2 regions of the Gluconobacter sp. Dm-74 genome follow, and region 2 is predicted to be linked to the other one. Evidence: riboswitches for the same ligand, from Rfam matches in the RefSeq annotation. Region 2 holds a riboswitch; the other holds the start of a gene.

Region 1 (11,941 bases), on a different contig from region 2:
ACGCGCTGCTGATGTCCATTGCCGCTGCCTATACCGCCCATCTCGTGCCCGAACGTATGACGGGACGCGCCATTTCGTTTGTTTTCGGAGGGACGTCTCTAGGGTCTGTTCTGGGCGTTCCGGGAGCCGCCGCGATCAGCCAGTTCACAAGCTGGCGTGTGGCGCTTTACGTCATCGCAGCGCTGGCCGCGATGCTGACGATCTTCATCACGCTCTATCTCCCGCCCGTACGCGGCGCCGATACCAAGGCCCTCAAGGTCCCCACCCTCCGCTCACCCCATGCCGCACGGATTTTCGGCATCGTGATCGGCGTGAATGCCATTTTCTTCTTCGCGCATAACCTGCTTTATACCTATGTCTCTCCGCTGCTTCTGGCACATGGTCTGCCCGAACATCTGTTAAGCATTGCGCTGCTCATCACCGGACTTGTCAGCATTTCCGGTCTGTGGGCGGCAGGACAGGTCGTGGATCGCTGGCCTGCGGGCGGTCTGTTCGGTGGCGGCATCGCCATGCTGACGGGCATGACCCTGGTCTACGGACATTTGCTGTCCGCCTGGCCAAGCGTCGCGGCGATCGGGCTATGGTGCATGGGCTATGCTGCCATCATTCCCTTCGTTATGTCCGGTGCCATCCGGGCCCGCGCAACCAGTGCGGATGTTGCGGGCGCGGCCGTCAACAGCAGCAGCAACATGGGCATCCTGCTGGGCTCGGCGATTGGCGGCCATCTTCTCAATACATTGGGATTTGCGGTGCTCTGCCCCGCCTCCGTCTTGATCGCACTGGGCGGCATCCTGCTCGCAGCGTTCAACCCGGCTGCCTTCCCACGCAAACTCCAGCACGACTGACACATTCTTGTCAGGCGTTACGGAAACGCTCTTCAATTCCGCAACGCGCAGCCCGGATGGCCTTGGGAAGATCTTGTCCAATGGCCAGCCCCGCCGCCAGAGCACTGGCAAGCTGACAGCCCGTTCCCCTCAACTCAAATGCAAAACGGGGAGAACGGAAAGCTAAGGGAAGAGAACCCGTTTCATACAGGACATCCTCAGAAACCGAAGACGGCAGATCATGCCCGCCCTTGAGCAGAACACTCCGACAACCACGAGACAGCAGCGCGTTGACAATTTCCTCGCGTTCCACCGTCGGAGCTATCCCCAGTGCAGCAGCCAGCGCCGCAAGTTCCGGCAGATTGGGAGTAAGAATAGTAGTGCGGGGCAGAAGCAGGGCGATCAGAGCCTGCATACCCTCCGGGTCCAGCAGCGCATGACCGGAGCTTGAACAGAGCACCGGGTCCAGCACCACCGGAACATCTGGCAGAAGCGCTGCGACAACACGGATCAGAGGCGCGTTGAACACGGCCCCGATCTTGACGGCCCCGATCCCCGTTTCCAGCGCCGCTTCAATCTGCGCGGCCAGAAGCGATGGAGGGACAGGCTCCACCGCCAGAACGCGATGATCGGTCTGTGCCGTGACGGCGGTGACGGCAAGACGTGCGGTCTGTCCAGACGCCTGCACGGCAAGGAGATCCCGTGCAAGACCAGCGCCCCCGCTGGAATCTATCCCACCGATCAGAAGAACAGGCTGCGTCATCGTCCCGTCGTTGCAATGAAGACAAGACCACCCGCCTGTGTGGAAAAGCGTTTAGCAGCCCGCCAGGCCCGCAGACCACTGGCACAGACGAAAACGGTCCTACCCGTCCCCTCCGCCAGCGTTTCTGGGTGCGCGATCGGCCCGCGAACGGCCCAGGACACGGAGGGCGGCCCCTGTTCCTCCGGCCCCCGCAGATCGAAAACGCGGTCGTCCGCGCGGATCTCCTCAAGCCCGAGAATGAAGGGACCCTCATTTTCAGCAGAAACCGCTGTATCGAACCGGAAAGACGAACTTCTCCAGCGTTCCAGATCCAGCGTCATCATCTGCCCCAGCGGAGAGGGCTGCGTTTCAAGCAGAACGGAGAGCACCATCTGCGCCTGTATGGCCCCGAGTGCTGCAACAGCAGGCCCCATCACACCGGCCTCCGCACAATTCGGCAGAATGGCGGGCAGATCCGGGAAAACAGCCCGGTAATCCGGCGCCGAACCGCAGAACCCACCCGCATAGCCCGACCGCCCAAGCACCGAAGCACTCACGAGGGGAAGACCCGCTTCCACACACAGATCGGACAGCAGATAGGTGACGGCCACGCTGTCCGCCGCATCCACGACAACGGACACATCCGTCAGGAGGCTCCGCGCCAGTGTCGGCTCCAGACGCTCCGCCACGGGTACGATCTGACAATCTGGGTTCAGGTCCGACAGCCGATCGGCCACGCAGGCGGCCTTGAAGCGGCCGATATCGTCCATGCGAAAGAGCGTCTGACGATGCAGGTTGCTCTCATCCACACGGTCATGATCGACCACCGTGATCCGCCCACATCCAGCACCGGCGAGCGCGGGCAGAACAGTCGCGCCCAGACCACCTGCGCCCACGACCAGAACATGGGCTTCCAAAAGGCGCTTCTGATCCGCCCCCCCCTGCGGGAAAAGCCCGGTCTGTCGCGAATAACGGCTCATTGTCTGTAGGCCTGCGTCGCGGCCACCCATTCCCGACAGCGCGCCACCGGATCTTCCGCCTGCTGAATGTCCGTCACAACCGCAGCACTGTCCGCCCCCGCCGCGAAAACCCCTTCCAAACGCTCCGGCGTGAGGCCCCCAATGGCGACCAGTGGCGTGTCTCCGGCACGGGTTTTCCAGTCCCGGACGCGCTCCAACCCCTGCGGCCCCCATTTCATTTTCTTCAGCAACGTCGGATAGACGGGACCGAGTGCGACGTAGGCCGGTTTGAAAGACAGAGCGCGTTCAAGCTCCGCTGGATCGTGAGTGGACAGTCCGAACCGGATGCCCGCACGCCGCAGAGCGTCAAAATCGGCGGTCTCCATGTCTTCCTGCCCGAGATGGACGAAATCGCACCCCAGTTCCAGCGCCAGACGCCAGTAATCATTGATGACAAGCTGCGCGCCATGAATGGCGCAGAGTGCCCGGGCATGGCGGATCTGACGGCGAAGCTCTGCATCCGGCTTGTCCTTCAGCCGAAGCTGGACCAGACGCACGCCACAGGGCAGCAGCGTTTCAAGGAGCGAAACGTCCCCCACCAGAAGATAAAACGGATCAAGCGTCATCATACCAACTCCGCCAGACCGAAAACCGGGGTTGAGGCGCAGGCCATGTCCCGTCTGGGCATCAGCCCGGCCTCGAACGCTTCCCGCCCCGCCTGAATAGCGCGACCGAACGCCCGCGCCATGGCCGTCGGGTCCACGGCCTTGGCCACCGCCGTATTGAGCAGAATGGCGTCCAGCCCCATCTCCATGGCCTGTGCCGCCTGACTGGGCGCACCAATCCCCGCATCCACAACCAGCGGAATACCGGTGAAATGCGCCCGCATGGTCCGCAGACCCTCAGGATTGCGCAGCCCCTGCCCCGATCCGATCGGCGCGCCCCACGGCATCAGCACCTTGCATCCGGCTTCCAGAAGTTTTTCCCCCACGATCAGGTCTTCGGTCGTGTAGGGAAATACGTCGAACCCCTCCGCGCACAGCACGCGCGCGGCTTCGACGAGCGCGAACGGGTCCGGCTGGAGTGTGTCGGCATGGCCGATGACTTCCAGTTTGATCCACGACGTTCCAAACACTTCGCGCGCCATGCGGGCCGTGGTGACGGCTTCGCGGGCCGTATGGCACCCGGCAGTGTTTGGCAGCAGGCGACAGCGGCTTTCGGACAGGATGTTCCGGAACGCCGCCCCCGCAGCGCCTTCCCGCCGCAGCGACACCGTGATGATTTCCGCGCCGGACGCCTCGATCGCCTCCAGCAGGACTGCGGGCGACGGATACTGAGCCGTCCCGAGCATCAGCCGCGACGTCAGATCAACGCCATAAAACATGTCAGCCCCCCTGCATCGGAGACAGGACTTCGACCTTCATGCCCTCGTCCAGACGGGTTGCATCACGCATGGAACGGGCAATGAAATCACCATTCAAGGCCGTCGCCACGCAGGGGGCATCGAAACCCTGTTCGGTCAGCAGGTCGGCCAGCGTCAGGGCCTGTGTCCTGATGACCTCGCCGTTCAGATCAATCCGCATGGGCATAAACCTCCGCAAGTTCTGCCGCCAGTTTCTCGGCGCAGACGGGCGCCATGAGGAAACCGTGGCGGTACATCCCGTTGACGTAACTCCGCCCCCCGACATGACGCACTGCCGGAATATTGTCCGGAAAAGACGGGCGCAGCCCCGCGCCCAGTTCAAGGATTTCAGCCTCGGCAAAGCCCGGATGAAGCGTATAGGCCGCCGAAAGCAGTTCCATCGCTGCCCGCGCCGTCACCGGCCCCGGACGGGCACTTTCCACCATGGTCGCCCCGATCATGTACCGATCCCCATCCCTTGGCACGACGTAACAGGGAAAGCGCGGATGCAGCAGCCGGACCGGCCGCGTCAGCGTTACGTCCGGGGCATGCACGATCAGCATTTCCCCTCGCACGCCACGCAGATCGACGAGACTGTCCCGCGATGCCAGCCCCCGGCAGTCCACGACATGACCGCGCGGGGCACCCGACCGGAAGGCTGCGCCTTTCGCCAGCAGGCTGTCGCGCAGGCTGGCGAGCGCTTTGCGGGGGTCCAGATGCGCTTCGGTCGGGAAAAACAGTCCGCGTGCAAACCGCCCCTCCAGATCCGGCTCCAGATCGCCGGGGACGACCCAGTCGTGCTGCTGCGTGGCGCGCGCAAAACGATCCAGTTCGGCCCCGTCCCGCGGCGGGGCGACAACGAGCGTGCCACGCCGTGTGACGTCCGGAACATGAGCCGCCCACCAGTCCACCGCCGCCTGCCCCTGTGCCACGATCAGGTCGGGCGCGCTTTCCCCCTCGCAGAACGGGGCCAGCATTCCCCCCGCAAACCGCGATGCCGCCTCTGGACTGCCCTCCGGGACGATGACTTCCACGTCAAGACCCCGGTCGGAAAGGGCCGTGGCGCAACACAGCGCCGCTACCCCCTCCCCCAGGACGGAATGGATCATTCCGCCGGTTCCGTCACGGGAACATAAAGCTCGCCGCCTTCCCGGAACTTCCCGGCCATTTCTTCCATTCCGGCCTGCTTTTCTGCTTCCGCCCGGATGTCATGGGAAATCTTCATCGAACAGAATTTCGGCCCGCACATCGAGCAGAAATGCGACACCTTGTGCGCCTCTTTCGGGAGGGTCTCATCATGCATGGACCGCGCCGTATCGGGGTCCAGACCCAGATTGAACTGGTCTTCCCACCGGAACTCGAACCGCGCGCGAGACAGCGCATCGTCACGCATCTGCGCGCCCGGATGCCCCTTCGCCAGATCCGCCGCATGGGCTGCGAGCTTGTAGGTGATAACGCCGGTTTTGACGTCATTGCGGTCCGGCAGACCCAGATGTTCCTTGGGCGTCACATAACAGAGCATCGCCGTGCCGAACCAGCCGATCATGGCCGCACCAATGGCGGAGGTGATGTGATCGTAACCCGGCGCAATATCGGTCGTTAGTGGGCCAAGCGTGTAGAACGGTGCCTCGTGGCAGTGCTCAAGCTGCTTGTCCATGTTGGCCTTGATCTTGTGCATCGGCACATGGCCCGGCCCTTCGATCATGACCTGACAGTCCTTCGCCCAAGCGATTTTCGTCAGTTCGCCAAGGGTTTCCAGTTCCGCGAACTGCGCGGCGTCATTGGCATCCGCAATCGAACCGGGGCGCAGGCCGTCGCCCAGCGAGAACGAGACGTCATAACGGCGACAGATGTCGCAGATTTCATCGAAGTGCTCGTACAGGAAGCTCTCGCGATGATGATGCAGGCACCATTTCGCCATGATGGAGCCACCACGGGAAACGATGCCCGTCACGCGGCGGGCCGTCAGCGGGATCATGTGCAGACGGACACCGGCGTGGATGGTGAAATAATCCACCCCCTGCTCCGCCTGTTCGATCAGTGTGTCGCGGAAGATTTCCCAAGTCAGGTCTTCCGCAATTCCGCCGACCTTCTCCAGCGCCTGATAGAGCGGCACCGTCCCGATCGGCACAGGCGCGTTGCGGATGATCCAGTCGCGGATGTTGTGAATGTTACGGCCCGTCGAGAGATCCATGACCGTATCCGCGCCCCAGCGGATGGACCACACCATTTTCTCGACTTCTTCTTCCATTGAAGACGTCACAGCCGAGTTGCCGATATTGGCATTGATCTTCACGAGGAAGTTCCGACCAATAATCATCGGTTCGAGTTCGCGATGATTGATATTGGCGGGAATGATGGCACGACCCGACGCAATTTCCTGCCGCACGAATTCCGGCGTTACGAAATCCGGAATACTGGCTCCGAAATCCTCGCCGTCGCGCGCCTCTTTCAGGGCTTCCGTCCGGCCGATATTCTCGCGGATGGCGACGAATTCCATTTCCGGCGTGATGATCCCCGCACGGGCATAGGCCATCTGTGTCACCGCGCGGTCTCCAACAGCCCGCAGAGGACGGCGCTGCTGCGGAAAGCTCGGTGTCAGCCGGTCCCCCTGTGCAAAACCGTTATCAGCTGCCGTGATCGTGCGCCCCTCATACTCTTCCACGTCCCCACGATCGCGAAGCCAGTTGCCCCGGCTGTCCGACAGGCCTTTTGCGATGTCGATGCTGACGGAGGGATCGGTATAAGGGCCTGAACTGTCATAGACATTCAGCGGACATTCACCCGAAACTGCAATCTGCCGCAGCGGAACCGCGATGTCGTGATGCACGCCACGGACATGGATTTTGCTGGAGGCCGGCAGAGGGCCGGTCGTAATAGCGGGAATGGAAGCGTTCATGTGGTGTCTCCTCAAGCGCACTCGAAAAGACCCAAGAAACGTGAGGCAGAAAGGGAGCCGCTGCCCCCAGTGCCCTAACGGACACGGAAAAGGCCAGATCGGCCCGAGAGGGACATGCCCTCCGGTCTTCCTACGCCAGCATCAACTGGGTCAGGTTCAAAGGGTCGCCTCACCGTGGCGCCGGTTTCCCGACGTCACCAATTGGCCTCTCAGTCCCCTGGGCGGGACTCCCCTGACAGGAAGCGACAGTGCTGGAGAAGCGTCAGAAGATCAAGAGCAGAGTGCGTCTGCCATGCTCTTATGGTTCTGCAGCATGAGTGGGAGAATTATCTGACCACATATCTCGATGGATCTTCCATTTGCCATCCTGCTTGAGCAAAACGATCGTCTGTTTGCCGCGCTCAATCACCTGACCTTTGGTATCAAGCATCCTGATTTGAGAAAGGCTGGTTGCAGCGTTTTCGCCACCATAAATCTCGTAGTGATCGAATGTGGCACCGCCAACGAGATCAGGCCGCAAGGTCTTCTCAAAATAAGCAAGAATGGCAGCGCGGCCGGAAATTGGGTCTGCGTTGGGGGGCAGCAGTCTGGCGTCATCAGTGTAGAGGCGCGAAATTGCCTTAAGATCACCCTTGGCGAGATCGGCAGCAAACTGCTCGGTCACAGCCTTCACGGCAGCCGCATCCGGCGATTGCGTGCTGGCCGCCATGGCAGGCGCGCATTGCAGAACGAGCGCCATCGAGGCGCCGAGAAAAGAAGCGAACGGTTTTGTAAATGTCATGACGAATGTCCCGGTGATAAAAAGTCGTTGAAGCGATCGGTCCTGTATTTCAAAGCTGCGAACAACCGCCATCGACCACCAGTTCTGTGCCGACGACATATTGGGATTCGTCGCTTGCGAGGTAGAGAACTGCAGCGGCGATTTCTTCAGCCCGGCCCATGCGTCCAAGAGGAACGCTCGCAGCGAACTGGGTTTTAAAGTCTTCCACTTCGGCTTCAGAAAGACCGATCTTGTTCAGAAGCGGCGTTTCGATCCCGCCGGGTGCGACCGCGTTGACGCGGATTTTGCGACCGAGCAGCTCATAGGACCAGCTCCTCGCGAAAGACCGGACTGCCGCTTTGGCGGCGGCGACCAGCGACAGGCCGTGTTTGCCGGTCTGGTCGATAAACGAGGTCGTCAGAATAACGGATGCCCCCTCACGCAGTACGGGGAGTGCCGCCTGCATCGTGAACACGGCGCCTTTGACACTGACATCCATGACCTCGTCATACTGACGTTCATCAATGGACTGTAATGGTGTCGGAATGACGTAACCGGCATTTACAAACAGAATATCAAGCCCGCCTAATGCCTTCTTGACCTTGTCCACAACGGAAATCATGGCGTCGACAGACCGCACATCGGCCGCCAGAACCAGCGCCTCTCCGCCCAGTTCTGCACGCACATCGGCAAACCGGGTTTCATCGCGCCCCGTGACAGCAACGCGCGCTCCTTCTGCGACAAACCGCTTTGCAGTCGCAAGGCCGATACCGCTCGTACCGCCCGTGATGAGGGCAGTTTTTCCCGAAAGTCTCATATCAGATCCCCATATTAGAAAAACGTGACAAGCGTCCCGGACGCGATCACCGTTCCCGTTGATCCTATCAAAACGGGTTATGACCTAAAGGACTTATTTCCCTCTCTTTAAGACATATCGCCTTGCTATCCACATATGGCGCAAAACAAGGGAAATAGGTCCTTTTGGAAATCCCCTTAGGGCACTACGTCTCAAGACCGTCCAGCAACCAGCCCTATGAGGCAGGAGACATGAGGAGACGGAGATGCCTGAAATTTTCGATGAAACCTTCCCGGAAGAATTGACCGAGGCAGGGAGCATGCGGCGGCGCATGATGCTCATGGGGGGCGCTGCGATTGCCGCAACGGCGGCAACGCGCCTTCTGCCGGAAAGCGCACGGGCGGCTGTGCCGGGGACAGCCGAAAAGCCTATCGATTTTCTGTTTGCGATTTATCCGAACGGAACACTTCTCGATTTTGCCGGTCCCAACGAAATCCTGTCGCGCATTCCCAACACGAATGTTCGTTTTGCCAGTCCTGAGGGCGGTTTCGTCACGCTGGAAAAGGGCATTGTTTTCGGGCCAACGGAAAAGCTTTCCGATATCGACAAGGTCGATGTCATTTGCGTGCCTGGCGCCCTGAATCTTTCGGCCATGATGAAGCCCGAGACACTGGGGCATGTCCGGCGTCTGTCCGAGACGGCGAGATATGTAACCTCCGTCTGTACCGGCTCTATTATCCTTGCGGCTTCAGGGGTTCTCAAGGGACGGCGGAGTGCCTGTCATTGGGCATTTCTGAACATCCTCAAAGAATATGGAGCCATTCCCGATCCTGCGCGGATTGTGAAGGATGGACGCTTCATGAGTGGCGGCGGAGTAACGGCCGGTATTGATTTCGGTCTGGCGATCGCGGCTGAACTCCGTGGGGCGCAAGCCGCGCAGGAAGTGCAGCTTCTTGTGCAGTATGATCCGCAGCCACCTTTTCATGCTGGCAATCCTGCGGAGGCGCCCCCGGCAATTCGTGACGTGGTTTATAAGAAACTTCCGGGCTCTCAGAACGGCCTGATGCGCCCGGTTCTTTAATCTGTAGAGACCAGATACGCACCAGAAAATGGTGCGTATCTGTTTCAGGCCGCAGGAGATGGCAGAGTGTCGTCGGCGATCCATTCTCCGTGAAAGCCAAACGGCACCCGGACCGGCAGGCGTATTGTAGCGACAGGCTCCCCAGTAAAATCCTGAGCATCCAGAATAACAACATCGCTCAGATTTCGGGCCGAATCGTACACATAAGACATGATCCAGCCTTCATCTTCGGCAAGTGCCTCTGGTTTGCGCACGAAGATGGGCTCCAGCGTCATACGGTCGGGGCCATAATGATGGATTTCCGTGGTTCCCCGCAGCATGTCGTGTTTCATGGCAGGTCCGAAACGTACGTCCCGCCCCCAGTGAGCTGTATAGCCGAAGCGATAGGACTGACCGCCGAACCGGTCATTGATCCGTGGAAACTCAGTTCCGTGATCGTCAAGAAGCGTCTCGCTCAAGCGCCCGGAGCGCCGGTCAAGCGTCCAGCGAACGAGTGTGGGCGCGCCTTCGTTCGGGCCATTGCGATCGTGTTCAAACATCCGGGGATGACGCACGAGATCAATGATAGTCAGATCCCCATCGTCATAGGCATTTACGAAATGGAAAACAAAGCAGCGAGGGGCTTCAAACCACTGAATGTTCGTGACGTCTCCATTGCGGGGCAGCAACCCAATCTGCGCATCCCGTCGCTCATCCCAGAGCCAGGGAAATTTCGCCTTCGCATGTTCGGGCTGAAACGTAACCGGCAGATCGGGGATGACGATGAACGACGCGGTAAATGCCATATCATGGATCAGTGGAATATGGGGCAGATCGATCCTCGCTTTCGTCGTGGCATATCCGTTCTGATCGAGCGAAATATAGCGAACCGGCTGTCCGGGTTCATAGGCGAGAGCGTGCTGTTCGCCGGTTATGGGATCGAACTTCGGATGGCCGGTGAAGCCGGTTTCAAGAGTCCCGTTGAAATCCGCACGCGCGATGCTTTCCAACTCATAGTTCAACTCAACTGGAAGGCTGCCCGCTTCGACAACAGCATAGAGTTTTCCTCCAACACTGGTAAAATTCGTGTTCACGCTTCCATCCCGCCGACCGATGCCAGGCCCTTCGAGCGGAGGCAATTTTAGAGCAGCGACCACGGACGCATCCCTGACATAGCGGCTGCGATACCACTCTGCCCTTCCCTTACGCAAACGCAGTCCATGCGCCATGCCTGACCCTGAAAACCAGTGATATTGCGCAGGGTCTGGAACACTGGCGGGATTGGGACCGATACGCAGAAGCCGACCATTCAGGGCTTCAGGAATATGGCCGATGACCTCCAGATCAAAAGCGGTCGTTTCAACCTCGATCGGTTTGAAATTATTAGCGAGATAGGGGACCTCTGAGAGCATGGAGGCATGAGGTTTCGATATGAAGGTCATGGCGATTTCCTATGTGATATGTCATCACATTGTCATTCGTTGATCCAATGTCAACTTAAATGTTATACGTCATCACATGAAGCAAATAGCAGACGCAAAACCCTCCGGTTCTCGCAAGACCTATCATCATGGTGATCTGCGGAAGGTATTGCTTGATGCAGCCCTGGCGGAAGTCGCCGCTCATGGGGCGCAGGGTCTTTCCATGGCATCGCTGGCGCGCAGGGCTGGCGTGGCGCAGTCTGCGCCCTATCGTCATTTCATCGACCGTGAAGACCTTCTTGCCGCCGTTGCGACGGAGGGATTTGAACGCTTCACCGAGGCTCTTCTCGAAGCCGCGTCGGACGGAGACGATATGACCGCGCTGAACAGGATGGCGGTCGCCTACCTCGTGTTCGGAGAGAAAAATGTGGAGCTTTATCGTCTCATGTTCGCGTCGGGGCTGGTTCCGGGGGCTGCGCCCGACAGCGCCCTGAAGCGCGCAGCAAACGCCAGCTTTCAGCCGCTTCTCGATCGCGTCCGGACCTTAGGCCCGGCGGCATCACCTTTGTCGGCACATGTCAGATGGGGACAACTTCATGGTCTGGTCATGCTGAAGGCCGACGGGTTCATTCATGATCCACTGGAGGCACTAATGGGCGTCCTCTCTATTTGATCATCACTCAGCCTGAACTGTCCTGACGACCTGCGCGTCGGATCGCCTGCGGCGGATGGCCGTGCAGCTTGACGAACGCGCGGCGCATGCGCTCCGGATCGGAAAAGCCCACGGATTTTGCGATCTGCTCAATCGGTTCCGACCCGCTTTGCAGGCGGGAACAGGCTGCCTCCACGCGCAGACGCTCGACCGCTCGGGCTGGTGTCTCGCCCGTCTGACTGCGAAAGGCACGCCCGAACTGACGCACGCTTAACCGTGCTGCTTCCGCCAGACGTTCGATCGGAAGCGGCTCGACCAGATGCTCCCGCGCGAAGGCAAGCGCCATGCGGATACGGTCCGATTCCGGCTCCATCTGGGACATGGCCGAGAACTGTGACTGCCCTCCAGAGCGCCGATAAGGGACGA
Region 2 (11,941 bases):
GGACGCCGTCTTTTCCATCAGAGCCACGACATGCCGGAGAATACGACGCTCGTCATAAGTCTCCAGCGCCAGCCATCTTGCGGCTTTACCCATGGCTTCTCGCAACGCCGCGTCCTGCACCAGAAGACGCAGGGCGCGGGCAAGCGGAGCAGAAAGCCCCGGCGGCACCAGAAATCCGGTTACCCTGTCCACAACCTGCTCTCTGGGCCCGCGAACATTCGTCGCCACGACCGGCAGCCCCGTCAGCATCGCTTCGATGACCGACATGGGCAGACCTTCAAAATGGCTGGGCAACGCGAAAATATCCGCTGCCATCAGAAGCTCGGCCACATCCTCCCGATATCCAAGCATCCGCAGACGTGGCCCCAGACGCTCCCCTGCGCGTTCGAACGGCGCCGTCAGATCCGCCCCATGATCCGAAGGCAGACGCTCGCCAACGACCCAGAGTTCGGCATCCGGAACATCTTCCATCGCCCGCAGCAACTCGGGATGCCCCTTGTGCCGCACCAGACGCGACACCACGATAACCACCGGTCGATCCTGCGGAACCCCAAGCGCCTCGCGTATCTTGGCCCGGACGGTCGGATCGGGATGAAAGCGTTCCGGGTTCCGACCGTTGCCGATGGCAATAGGGTTGCGGTTCAGATGCAGCCGACGCGCATCCCGCGCTTCCTCGCGCGAAACGGTCATATACAGATCCGTCATGCGTCCCGCCGCCCATTCCAGCATCAGGGACAGCATCCGACGGCGCCATGATCCCGGCTGGTTGAACAGAAAGCCGTGACAGGTATAGGCCACGATCCGCACCCCACAGAGCCGGGCGGCAAACCGCGCCAGAATGCCGCTGATGGGCATATGGCCATGCACCAGATCCGGCTTTTCACGTCGGATCAGACGCAGCAGCGCGACAAAAGCGCGATACTGGGCAACCGGCGACAGCGATCGCGCCATGGGCACAGCATGCACCGTAAAGCCCTCGGCCCGTACGACATCTAGGTGGCTCCCTTCGGCGCAGGCCCCCTGAACATCATGCCCGGCCTCGCGCAGTTCCCGCATCAGCGGCAGCAGAAACTGCCTGAGTGCAAAATCCACATTCGTGATTTCAAGGATCTTCACGCCGACACCCTGGACACAAAACGGCTTATTCCGGAATACGTTCGAGCAACCATGTCACGCTCTGATGGGTCCGTTTGACCGGCTTCTGCGCTGCGGGTTTTTCAGACTCGGGAGTGCTGTCGCCCTCAGGCGGGGCCGCAACCTCGGCAACCGACTGCGGCGTAATGATGATCTGGCGGCAGGTTTCGCGTTCTCCACGCCCCAGATACACGTCGTTTTCCAGACGTACGACACCGTCGCGCTGCCTGAAACGCCAGATCGTCCCGCCGACCTGAAGAATGATGTCCTCGTCATCCTGCGTCACCGTCACATCCGGGTGGATATGAAAACGGATGGCGAAATCAATGTTGCGTTCGCCGTCGATCAGTTCCTGCCCGCGCAGATCCTCACCATCAGCACCGAAATACAGACGCCGCGTCCATTTCGCCCCCAGAGGCGCGTGATAACCGTCATGCGACAGGTCCAGCCAGTGCGCGTTTCCGTCCGTCTGATGGTCGCAGGAGACAGTGACGGGACGGCGCGTCATACCGCCATCAGGTCCGAAATCCGCGGACGACAGACCATCCGCGACGAGAACCGTATGGGCTGCACTGCTCCGCATGGCGTCACGCCACGCCCCGATCACGGCACTGCCGCAATTGACGAACAGACGGTGCCGCTGATGCGAGAACTCGAAAGACAGCGTTCCGGCATGGGCGGTTGTATCGAAACCCGCCGGAGCAGGTGGTCCGCTATCGACAATCAACAGCGATTTCCCGAGCGCAAGCCGCGTAAAGCGGCCCTGCGGCATGGCAGGCGCGATCAGCTTCTGGCGCGATCCCTGCGCCAGAACATCCTCCACCGCCGCACTGTGCCGTTCGTTCGCCCCGTTGAAGACCGCAAGCCCCCCATCTCCGTGCCGCATGGCCCGCAAAACAGGGCAGACCTTGTCCAGAGCCCGGTCGATAAACGGCGGCACACTCGCATGGGCCGTGCGGAACATGACGGACATTTCCGCCAGCTCACGCGCCACCAGAAATTGCGCCTCAGGACTACGCTCAATCACGGTCCCATCCGCGAGAACGAGGCGCTCCAGCTCCGCCGGTAGATAACGCAGAAAGCGGGACATGAATCCCGTCTGCTCCGGCATCGCCATCGCCGCGGCCAGAAGCCCCCGAAAGGCCATCAACCCACGCGCGCCCTGCGGCGGCAGCGGCAGAAGGGCCGCAATGGTGCGCCCCTCCACCAGCATCCGCTCCATCAAACGCTGCTGAAGTCGCGGATCAGCGGATGCCAGACAGAACTCATGGTTCGACAGCCACGACGCCAGACGCGATCCCGTCACACAGGCGTCGCGGACCAGAGGATCGGTCGGCGGGTGCGCCAGCCAGTCACTAACGAGTCCGCGCGCAGTCAGGCGTGCCCTGTCGCTCCCGAGCGTCCGCAGGTCCCGCAGCCAGCCGAACCCATGCAGCCATTCCCGCGCCGGTTCAGGCCAAGGGCCCCGCTCCCAGTTGCCGCTGGGCAGAACATAATCGTGCCGGTCGAAACGGAACTTCCCGCCAATCAGGCGCGCACCCTGCTCCGCATCTCCTTTCCAGGGATCACGGAACACATGCACCGGCCCTTCAGGGGCAGGCGCGCCAAACGGCAGACGGGCAAGAGAGAGACGCAGACCGCGAAGCCAGGGACTGCCTGTCATCCGGGCGTCTGTTCCACGAACGGTCCTTCAAGCGCCCGGATCGCCGCGTCCCGGTCCTCTTTTCCGAAAATCGCCGAACCTGCGACGAGCATGGTCGCACCGGCTTCGACAACGCGCGGCGCCGTGCGTGGGTCTATGCCGCCATCCACGGCCAGAATGATCTCACGACCGCTCTTGCGGATCATTTCCGCCAGCGTTCTGATTTTGGCAAGCTGGCTATCGAGGAAGCTCTGTCCGCCAAACCCGGGGTTGACGGTCATGACGAGGATGATGTCCACCAGATCCATAACTTCCGACAACGCCACGGCAGGCGTCGCCGGGCAGATCGCCACACCCGGACGGCATCCCAGCGCGCGGATGGTCTGAAGCGAACGGTGCAGATGGGGCGCGTTCTCGACATGGACCGTAATATGGTCGGCACCGGCTTTTGCCGTCGCTTCCAGATACGGATCGACCGGATCAATCATCAGGTGCACGTCGAATTTCGCGTCCGTATGCTTGCGCAATGCCGCAATCACCGGAGGGCCGAACGAGATATTCGGCACGAAATGCCCGTCCATCACATCAAGATGGAGCCACGGCGCACGCGCAATGGAGGCAATCTCTTCCCCGAGGCGGGAAAAGTCAGCAGCCAGAAGGCTGGGGGCGACAATGATCGAAGAACGCTCAGTCATACACTCATGTATCGGCAAACCCATCGCGCGACGCAAGCCACATCCGCATCGATGCGCATCTTCGTGAGGTTCATGTCTGCGTGTTCGCCACTTTGGAACCCCGGCCCGTCTGAAACGTCCTGATGCCCAAATCCGCCGATCTGCCCGGAGTGCCTCATGACCGATCGCCTTTCGCCTACCCTGCTCAGCCGTGACAGCTGGATCCGCCGCCCCTCACACCGGGCCTGGCTGGAGATGCAGGGCCGTCGCCTTCTGGACTTCAGCAAAGGTGGATGCGTGGACGGAGGCTTTGCGGGACTGGATCTGGAAGGCACCCTCCCCGAAAATGCCAAACCCGAAGCCACCCTGACCGCACGCTGCGTCCATGCCTATGCCTTAGCCGAGCTTCAGGGCCTGCCCGGAAGCGCACCGCTGGTCACACACGGTATTCACGCCCTGCGTACGCACTTCCGCGATGATGCCCATGGCGGCTGGCAACATTTCGCGGACAAGGACAATGACCGCAAACAAGCCTACCTCCATGCGTTCGTCGCCCTTGCCGCCTCTTCCGCCGTCCTGATCGGAGCGGAGGGCGCAGGCGAACTGCTCAAAGACGCCACCCATCAGATCGACACCCATTTCTGGAGCGAAAGCGAAGGCGTCATGCGCGAGAGCTTCGCGCCGAACTGGTCGGACGAGGAAAATTATCGAGGTGCAAACAGCAACATGCACTCCACCGAAGCCTTCATGGCCTTGGCGGACGTCACCGGAGACGTAAAGTGGCTGCACCGCGCCCGGCGCATCGTCACCCGCTTCGTGCATGAACTGGCTGCCGGGCAGGGTTTCGCCATGCCGGAGCATTTCGATCGCGACTGGACCCTCATGCGCGATTATCACAGCAACAAACCCAATGACGACCTGCGCCCCTATGGCATGACGCCGGGGCATTTCGTGGAATGGGCGCATCTGACCTTAAAGCTCGAAGCCGCCCTGCTCCGTCATGGGCTGGAGGCCCCGGACTGGATGCTGCATGACGCGCAGGCACTGTTCGAAACGGGCATGAAAACTGGTTGGAACGCCGATGGCCGGCCAGGAATGCTCTACACAATCAACTGGGAGCACGCGCCCCACAATCGCAGCCGCATTCACTGGGCTCAGGCCGAAGCGCTGACAGCCGCCATCAACCTCTACAAGCGAACCGGAAACCCCCATTACGAGCACTGGTACCGCACGATCTGGGACTATATCGACACAACCCTGATCGACCGGGATTTCGGAAGCTGGTTCAACGAAGTCAGCCCCGAAGGCGAACCCACCGAAACGATCTACAAGGGCAAGGGTGATCTGTATCACGCCTATCAGTCCACACTGGCTCCCATGATGCCTCTGGCGCCCTCGCTCGCCACCGCCATCGAACAGATCGGCGTTCCCTACTGAGTCAGCCGGGCGGCGCTTTCGTCAGGACGTAGACCGGAAGCGCCACGGAATCCCGAAACAGATACCAAAGCTCCGCCAGCCGGAACCGTGACGGGGCCGCACCCGATACCGCCGACACACCTGCCCGGCCCAGCGCCCATTCCGCCCGCAGAACATGGAACCACTGCGTGACCACGACCGCCCCCTGCGGATGCAGGCGTGCAACATGGAGGGCTGTCAGCCAGGTATTGTTCCCGTGCGAATCCACAATGATCGCGGCTTCCGGCACACCCCGCACCATCAACCAGTCCGCCATGATCCGGGCTTCGTCGCGACGATTGCCGCTCTCGATCGCACCACTCACCATGACAGTCCGCACAAGCCCGGCGCGCCAGAGCCGCAGTCCTTCCTGCAACCGTTCCTGCAACGCTGGGCGGGGCTTGCCTTTCGCAGTCACCGCCGTCCCGAAAATAACCGCCATTTCAGACCGCTCCGGAACAGCCGATACTCCGCGAAACGCCACGAATCCCATCCAGAGTAGAAACAGACCCGGCAGAACCGCACCAAACGTCAGCCCGCTCACAACCCAGCGCCTCATCAGGACACCGTTTCCTTATCCGTCTGTGTACGGTGCAGATAAAGCAGCGCCACCCCTGCCGCCAGAATCCCTGACAAAGACCCCACACCCAGCGCCCAGCGCGGCCCCAGCGAATTGGCTACCATCCCAACCAGCGGCGCCCCCAGCGGCGAGGACCCCGCGAAAACCGCAAAACGGATCGACACCACGCGCCCGCGCATGCCCGGATCGGTCGCAAGCTGCATGTAGCTGTTACTCACCGCCGTAAACGTGAGGGACGCCATGCCGGCCATGACCAGCGTGACCGCAAAAGCCCAGTATCCAGGCGAAAGCGCGCCCAGCAGACACGCCAGACTGAACACCACCGCCCCTTGCGGCAGCGCCGAAAACTTCATGGTCCTGCGGCTGGCAGCGAACAGCGCGCCCGTAATCGTCCCCACCGCCATGGCTGAATTAAGCACCCCGTAACCATGCGCCCCGACGTGAAAGACACTGACGGCCATGGTCGAAATATAAATCGGGAAATTCAGTCCGAAGGCGCCGAGCAGAAACAGCATGAACAGAATGGTCCGCAGGTCATCGCGCTTCCAGACATACCGCACCCCCGACAGCAGATCCTGCTTTTCCTGATGCGCGCTTTCCGGCTTTCGGGCCGAAAGACGGTGCAAATCCTGCGCCCGCAGGGACAGAAGCGACATCAGCACGCCGTAAAATGAAAACCCGTTGAGGATGAACGACCACCCCGAACCCAGTTCCGCAATGCAGAACCCGGCGACCGCAGGTCCGATCATGCGGCCTGCATTGTAAGACACGGAATTGAGCGCCACCGCATTCGGCAAGTCTTCCTCGCCCACGAGTTCACCCGCAAAAATCTGCCGGACCGGACTGTCGAATGCCGCAACACATCCACTCAGAAAGGCGAACAGATCCACCTCCCACAACCTGACCATCCCCGTCACCACCAAAGCCCCGAGTGCGATGGCCAGTGTACCGAGAGCAGCCTGTGTCAGAAGCAGAAAGCGATGCTTTTCCACCCTGTCGGCGATTTTTCCGGTCCAGAAAATCAGGAGAAGCGGCGGCGCAAGCTGAAGCGCCGTGACAATCCCGACTGCCGTTGCGTCATGCCGTGTCAGTTCCGTCAGGACCAGCCAGTCCTGCGTCGTCATCTGCATCCAGGTTCCGATATTCGAAACCAGCGCCCCCATGGCCCAGACGCGGTAATTCCGCCGCCCCAGAGACCGGAAGGCCCCGCCCATCATGGGCAGGCCCCGTCATTCAGCGCAGAAAGAAAGAGCGGACTGACAACCATGGGCGTCAGTGTCGGGAATATCGGCTCCGATGTCGAGACATGTCAGGAAAATGCGTCTTTCACTTTCCTGAAAAAACCTCAGAAACCCGCCGGAACCAGTTCACGGGGTATGGACCCCGGTCTCCTGCCTGCGGCCTGTGCCGGGCTGAAACGGAATTTGGACAGTTCGGCGAACAGATCCTTCGCCTCGTTGCTCAGATTCCGGCAGGCCACATTGACCTCTTCCACCATTGCGGCATTGCGCTGCGTCATCTGGTCCATTTCGTTGATGGCCTTGTTGATCGTCTCAAGACTCTCGGCCTCACCCGTCGTGGAGCGGGAAATGTCTTCAAGCAGCAACGTGATGCCGTCCACATGCTCACTGATGACCTTCATCGAGCGGTCCGCATCCCCGACGAGTTGGACACCCTCTTCCACTTGTCGGCCCGAAGACGTGATGATGTTGCGGATATCCTGCGCCGATTTTGCGGAGCGCTGCGCAAGCGCCCGGATTTCCTTGGCCACAACGTCAAAACCCTGACCGGCCTCTCCCGCGCGGGCTGCTTCGATCCCGGCATTCAGCGACAGAAGATTGGTCTGGAACGCGATTTCCTCAATCAGGCCCAGAATGCTCTCGACCTGTCGTGACGACGTCCGGATTTCGCCCATGGCCCGGTTGGCCGAATGCATGATCTCCGAAACCACGACGGTCTGCCCCCGCGTTTCAAGAGCCGTTTCACGCGCCCTCACCGCAGAACGCGCCGTTTTGCCGACCGTCTGGGTGATGCTGTTAATGGAGGCGGCAGACTGGGCCAGGGTAATGGCCTGACGTTCCGTCCGTCCACTCAGTTCTGTTGAAGCGGAGGCGATTTCGGCGGTTCCGTTAGCGATGACGGAAGTCGCATCGGAAATCTTGGCGATCGCCGTCCGATAGATCTGGATGAGCGTGTTGAAATTCTGCCGGAATTCCTCGAACCGGTCCTGAAAACCGTCGCCGAACATGAAGGTCAGATCACCTTCCTTCACAATCTCCAGCCCGGCACAGATGGTTCCGATCGTCTCATCCTGCACACGGCGAATCCGCTCGCTGCGGCCGGACAGTTCCTTCTGGATCTGCGCCGCACCGCGCGCTTCTTCCGCCGAATTTTCCTGAAGGGCCAACTGTTTCTGACTGTTCTCCCGGAACAACTGGAGAGAGCGTGCCAGCCGCCCCGCACAGTCATGGTGATGAAGGCACGGAATGGTGATGTTGAGAGCACCAGCCGCGACCTTCTCCGTCGCCGCCGTAATCTGCTCGAACGGTACGGCAATCACATGAATGGCGAACCGGGCGATCAGAAGTGTCAGTCCAACCTGAAACAGCAGCCCCATGCACTGCGACAGCATCTGTTCATGCTGGTAATGAACAAACAGACGATCGCAAAGCTGTTCGACAGCAAACTGTACTACGGCGATCAGAACAAGAAGCGCAAACAGCACCTTGATTTTCTGCCGGACATAGGCCGTTTTTTCAATCCAGTTGAGCATGATCGCCTTTATTGACCTCAGGTCTCACGCCCCGTTCAGGCACTGGCGTGATGTTTTTTGAAAACTATACATGTCGTTATTAATAAAGAATGAAGAATACTCTCGAAATTGTTTGCAACACTTCCCCTGCACGGCCCTGACAGAATCTGCTCATATTGACAATTTTCCGTCCCCGGAGGATTGCTGACGTTTCACCGTGGGGAGCCCCGACAAGGGGCTGAGATTCTGCTGGCATGACGCTTGTCCGTCATAGGGCGCAGTGACCCATTGAACCTGATCCAGTTCACACTGGCGGAGGGATGGTGGTCGCTGCCTGCCGGACGCATTTTCACGAACCCGCCAGCCAGCAGCTTGAACCCTTCCTGCCAGCGCTGAACTTTCATTGCTTGCAGGCGAGGCGTTTTCCATCATGGCCCACGGACACTCCGGAGACTCTGCGGTCCCCCGCCTGCGGTATCATGGCATCCTGCCCGCCCTGATCGGCACCACGGTCTGCCTGTCCGTCGCCCACGCGGCCGATACGACCAAATCGCCAACGCATCACACAGCACCCGCTCCTTCGGCCGCGACTGCACCGCGCCCGGCACCAGCCGAACATATTGTCGTTCACCGGCTTGCGGACAGCGCCCCCGGAAACCAGCCGGGAGGCGGCCTGATCCATCTGCAGGACGGCGTGAAATCCGTCAGTACGGTCAGTCAGGATTTCATTTCCAAACAGGCCCCGATGGCCACGGCCTTTCAGCTCGCGTCCATGCTGCCCGGCGCCAATGTATCCTCGTCCGATCCGATGGGATTTTCTCCCAATACCGATATCACCGTCCGAGGGCTCGATAACAGCGCCATCGGTTATGTGCTCGAAGGCATGCCGCTGAACGATGTGGCCGCCTATTCCGGCACGCCCAGCCAGTTCGCAGACAGTGAGAACTATCAGGAAATTGCCCTGTCGCAGGGCTCGGCCGATCTGGACAGCCCGGTCCTGAACGCCGCGGGGGGGTTAATGAACCTGACCTTCCGCGACCCTGCCAAAAAAGCAGGCGGCGACGCCAGCGTGTCTTACGGATCCTACAACACCAACCGCGAATTCATCCGCCTCGACACCGGCGATATCGCCCATACTGGAATCCGCGGCTTCGTCTCCTACTCCCACGGCGCGACCGACAACTGGCGCGGGCCCGGACGCGACGAAAAGCAGCATGTCGATTTCAAGTTTCTCAAGGAATGGGGGCAGGGCAACCGCGCCAGCCTTATCGGCACCTTCAACACAACCATCACAAGCTGGTATCCCGAGCCCACGATGGACACATGGAAATCGGACGGGATCAAAGGCCAGAACAACCTGCTGGCCCATTATGACAGCAGCAATCCGGAAAACGGCGCAAATTACTGGCGTCTGTGGCGGGACGGAGAGCGCACACTTTATGGCGGCGCTCCGGTCCATCTGACCCTGACCGACCATCTGACGCTGGACGTCACACCCTACGCGCAGCTTGCCTATGGCAACTGGCCGGGCGGAAGCACCCTGTCCGAAACCGGACTCTATCAGGGCACGCAGGCCCTGTCGGACACGCTGAACCTCCCCGGCGCGCAGGACGGCGTGGGCGTGGTCCGCGCGGATTACACCCAGCGCAGCTACCGCTCGGGCTTTACCAGCGCGCTTCACTATAAAACCGACTGGAACGATTTCGTCCTCGGGTACTGGTACGATTACGGTGACGACAACGAGCAGCAGCCCTTCACGGCGGTCCAGACCAACGGCTATGCGCCGGACATCTGGGCGCAAAACGGCCGCGACGTGATCCGCCTGTCCAACGGCGAACGCCTTCTGGGCGGCAGCTTTCACACCATTTCACAGACCAACGCGCTGTTCATCGGCGACCACATGTCTCTGCTGCATGACCATCTGGCCATAGACCTCGGGTTCAAGGCCGTCATGATGAGCCGCGATGGCACGAACAGCATGCCGGGCCCGCAATATCATGTCGGTTCCAACAGCATGGAGCCCCTGCCCCGCCTTGGCGTCCGCTGGCGCATTGACGCGGAAAACCAGATCTTCTTCAACGCCACGACCAATTTCCGCGCCCCGGACCAGAGCGCGCTGTACAACACCTATGACCCCTCTTCGGGCGAAATGTACGGAACCGGATCGGCTGACGTCCGGAACGAATATTCCATTTCCGAAGAACTGGGATACCGCCGCACGGGGCGCTGGATCATCGGTAGCCTGACGCTGTTCAACTACAACTTCACCAACCGCCAGGTTTCCACGCAGGCCGTCCAGAACGGCTCCATTGTCAGCACGACGATGAATGCGGGTGGCCAGACCTCACGCGGCGTGGACGTGGAAATCGGCCTGCGCCCCTGGCATCATTTCAGCCCCTATGTCTCAGGCGAGTACCTGCATGCCACGATCGACAACGACCTGATGTCGGGCGGCGACCTGCTGCGCACCCGTGGCCGCATCGCCGTGCGCAGCCCGACGCTTCAGGCCGCGGCCGGGTTGAGCTACGATGACGGGCATATCTTCGGTGTCGCCACCGTGCATTACACCGGCCACCAGTACGCGACGTTCACGAACGACGAGCGCGTTTCGGATCACACGACCGGCGATCTCGCCATCGGCTACCGCTTTTCGGACCATATCCATCTGCATCAACCGACCCTGCGGATGAACTTCATCAACATCACGAACGAACACTATCTTTCCGGCGTGGCGAGCCCGACCATGAATGCGAAAGACACAACCGGCGTGTATGGCACTACCATCGCCGGAAGTGCCCCAAGCTACTTCATCGGTGGCGGGTTTGCGGCCCTGTTCACCGCTTCGACGGGGTTCTGAGCATGGCGGAGGCTTCCGGACAGTTCGGCGTCAATGGTCCCGAAAGCAGGCGGGACTGGCCCGCACTGTCCGACGCAGAGGCTCGCAATGTCCTCTCCCGTTTTCCGCTTCCTTCCCCCGCAAGACAGGTCATTTGGCACGGACGACGCCCCTTTTCCTCCACGGGCGTCGTTCTGCTGGAGAATGGAAGCCGCGTTTTCCTCAAACGCCACGATCATTGCCTGCGCGATGCGACAGCCCTTGCGGAAGAACACCGCTTCATCACACATCTGGCTGAACAGGGCGTGCCGGTCGGCCAGACATGGCGCACCAAAAGCGGGGAGGCTGCACTCGATCTCAACGGATCCGCCTACGAAGTTTTTTCCATCATGCCCGGCCATGATTTGTACGAGACCGTGCAGTCCTGGGAACCGTTCCACAACGCCCGACACGCCTTTTCCGGCGGGCAGCGTCTGGGCCAGCTTCACGCGGCGTCCAGAAGCTTCGACGCCCCTGCGCGCCCTTCCCGCCGCCCGCTCCTCTCCACCTTCGAGGTCATCACATCTTCCGACCTGATGACCGGGCTGGAACGCTGGCTCCCACATCAGGCCGGGCTTGCCGAAGCCTTGACACACCACCGCTGGCGCGACGATCTCCCGCAGGCCCTCCTGCCCTTTCATGAACGACTGAAGCCACATCTCGGCACATTCCAGCCCCGCTGGGGCCATGGCGACTGGCACCCGTCAAACCTGTTCTGGACCGGCACCGGACCGGAAGCGCAGGTCTGCGGTATTCTTGATTTCGGCATGTCGGACCGCACCTGCGTCGCTTACGACCTCGCTGTCGCCATCGAGCGCACCGCTATCGC

The links. Region 2 has a riboswitch for thiamine pyrophosphate ahead of JK208_RS07570 (TonB-dependent receptor). Riboswitches for the same ligand answer to the same signal wherever they lie in the genome.
Region 1: another riboswitch for thiamine pyrophosphate. It lies ahead of thiC (phosphomethylpyrimidine synthase ThiC); the one in region 2 lies ahead of JK208_RS07570 (TonB-dependent receptor).

Annotation. Positions count from the first base shown of each region.
Region 1 covers NZ_JAERLX010000006.1:67,701-79,641, reverse strand. The annotation lists gene JK208_RS10145 (MFS transporter) at 1-845, shown strand, start outside; gene thiD (bifunctional hydroxymethylpyrimidine kinase/phosphomethylpyrimidine kinase) at 856-1,587, opposite strand; gene JK208_RS10135 (HesA/MoeB/ThiF family protein) at 1,584-2,546, opposite strand; gene JK208_RS10130 (thiamine phosphate synthase) at 2,543-3,154, opposite strand; gene JK208_RS10125 (thiazole synthase) at 3,151-3,909, opposite strand; gene thiS (sulfur carrier protein ThiS) at 3,911-4,108, opposite strand; gene JK208_RS10115 (FAD-dependent oxidoreductase) at 4,098-5,036, opposite strand; gene thiC (phosphomethylpyrimidine synthase ThiC) at 5,033-6,826, opposite strand; TPP riboswitch at 6,937-7,070, opposite strand; gene JK208_RS10105 (SgcJ/EcaC family oxidoreductase) at 7,125-7,679, opposite strand; gene JK208_RS10100 (SDR family oxidoreductase) at 7,657-8,403, opposite strand; gene JK208_RS10095 (DJ-1/PfpI family protein) at 8,648-9,463, shown strand; gene JK208_RS10090 (carotenoid oxygenase family protein) at 9,508-10,884, opposite strand; gene JK208_RS10085 (TetR/AcrR family transcriptional regulator) at 10,961-11,536, shown strand; gene JK208_RS10080 (GlxA family transcriptional regulator) at 11,544-11,941, opposite strand, start outside.
Region 2 covers NZ_JAERLX010000003.1:445,094-457,034, reverse strand. The annotation lists gene JK208_RS07605 (glycosyltransferase family 4 protein) at 1-1,116, opposite strand, end outside; gene JK208_RS07600 (heparinase II/III family protein) at 1,142-2,797, opposite strand; gene rpe (ribulose-phosphate 3-epimerase) at 2,794-3,471, opposite strand; gene JK208_RS07590 (AGE family epimerase/isomerase) at 3,628-4,887, shown strand; gene JK208_RS07585 (YdcF family protein) at 4,889-5,464, opposite strand; gene JK208_RS07580 (MFS transporter) at 5,464-6,702, opposite strand; gene JK208_RS07575 (methyl-accepting chemotaxis protein) at 6,831-8,258, opposite strand; TPP riboswitch at 8,446-8,575, shown strand; gene JK208_RS07570 (TonB-dependent receptor) at 8,668-11,094, shown strand; gene JK208_RS07565 (phosphotransferase enzyme family protein) at 11,097-11,941, shown strand, end outside.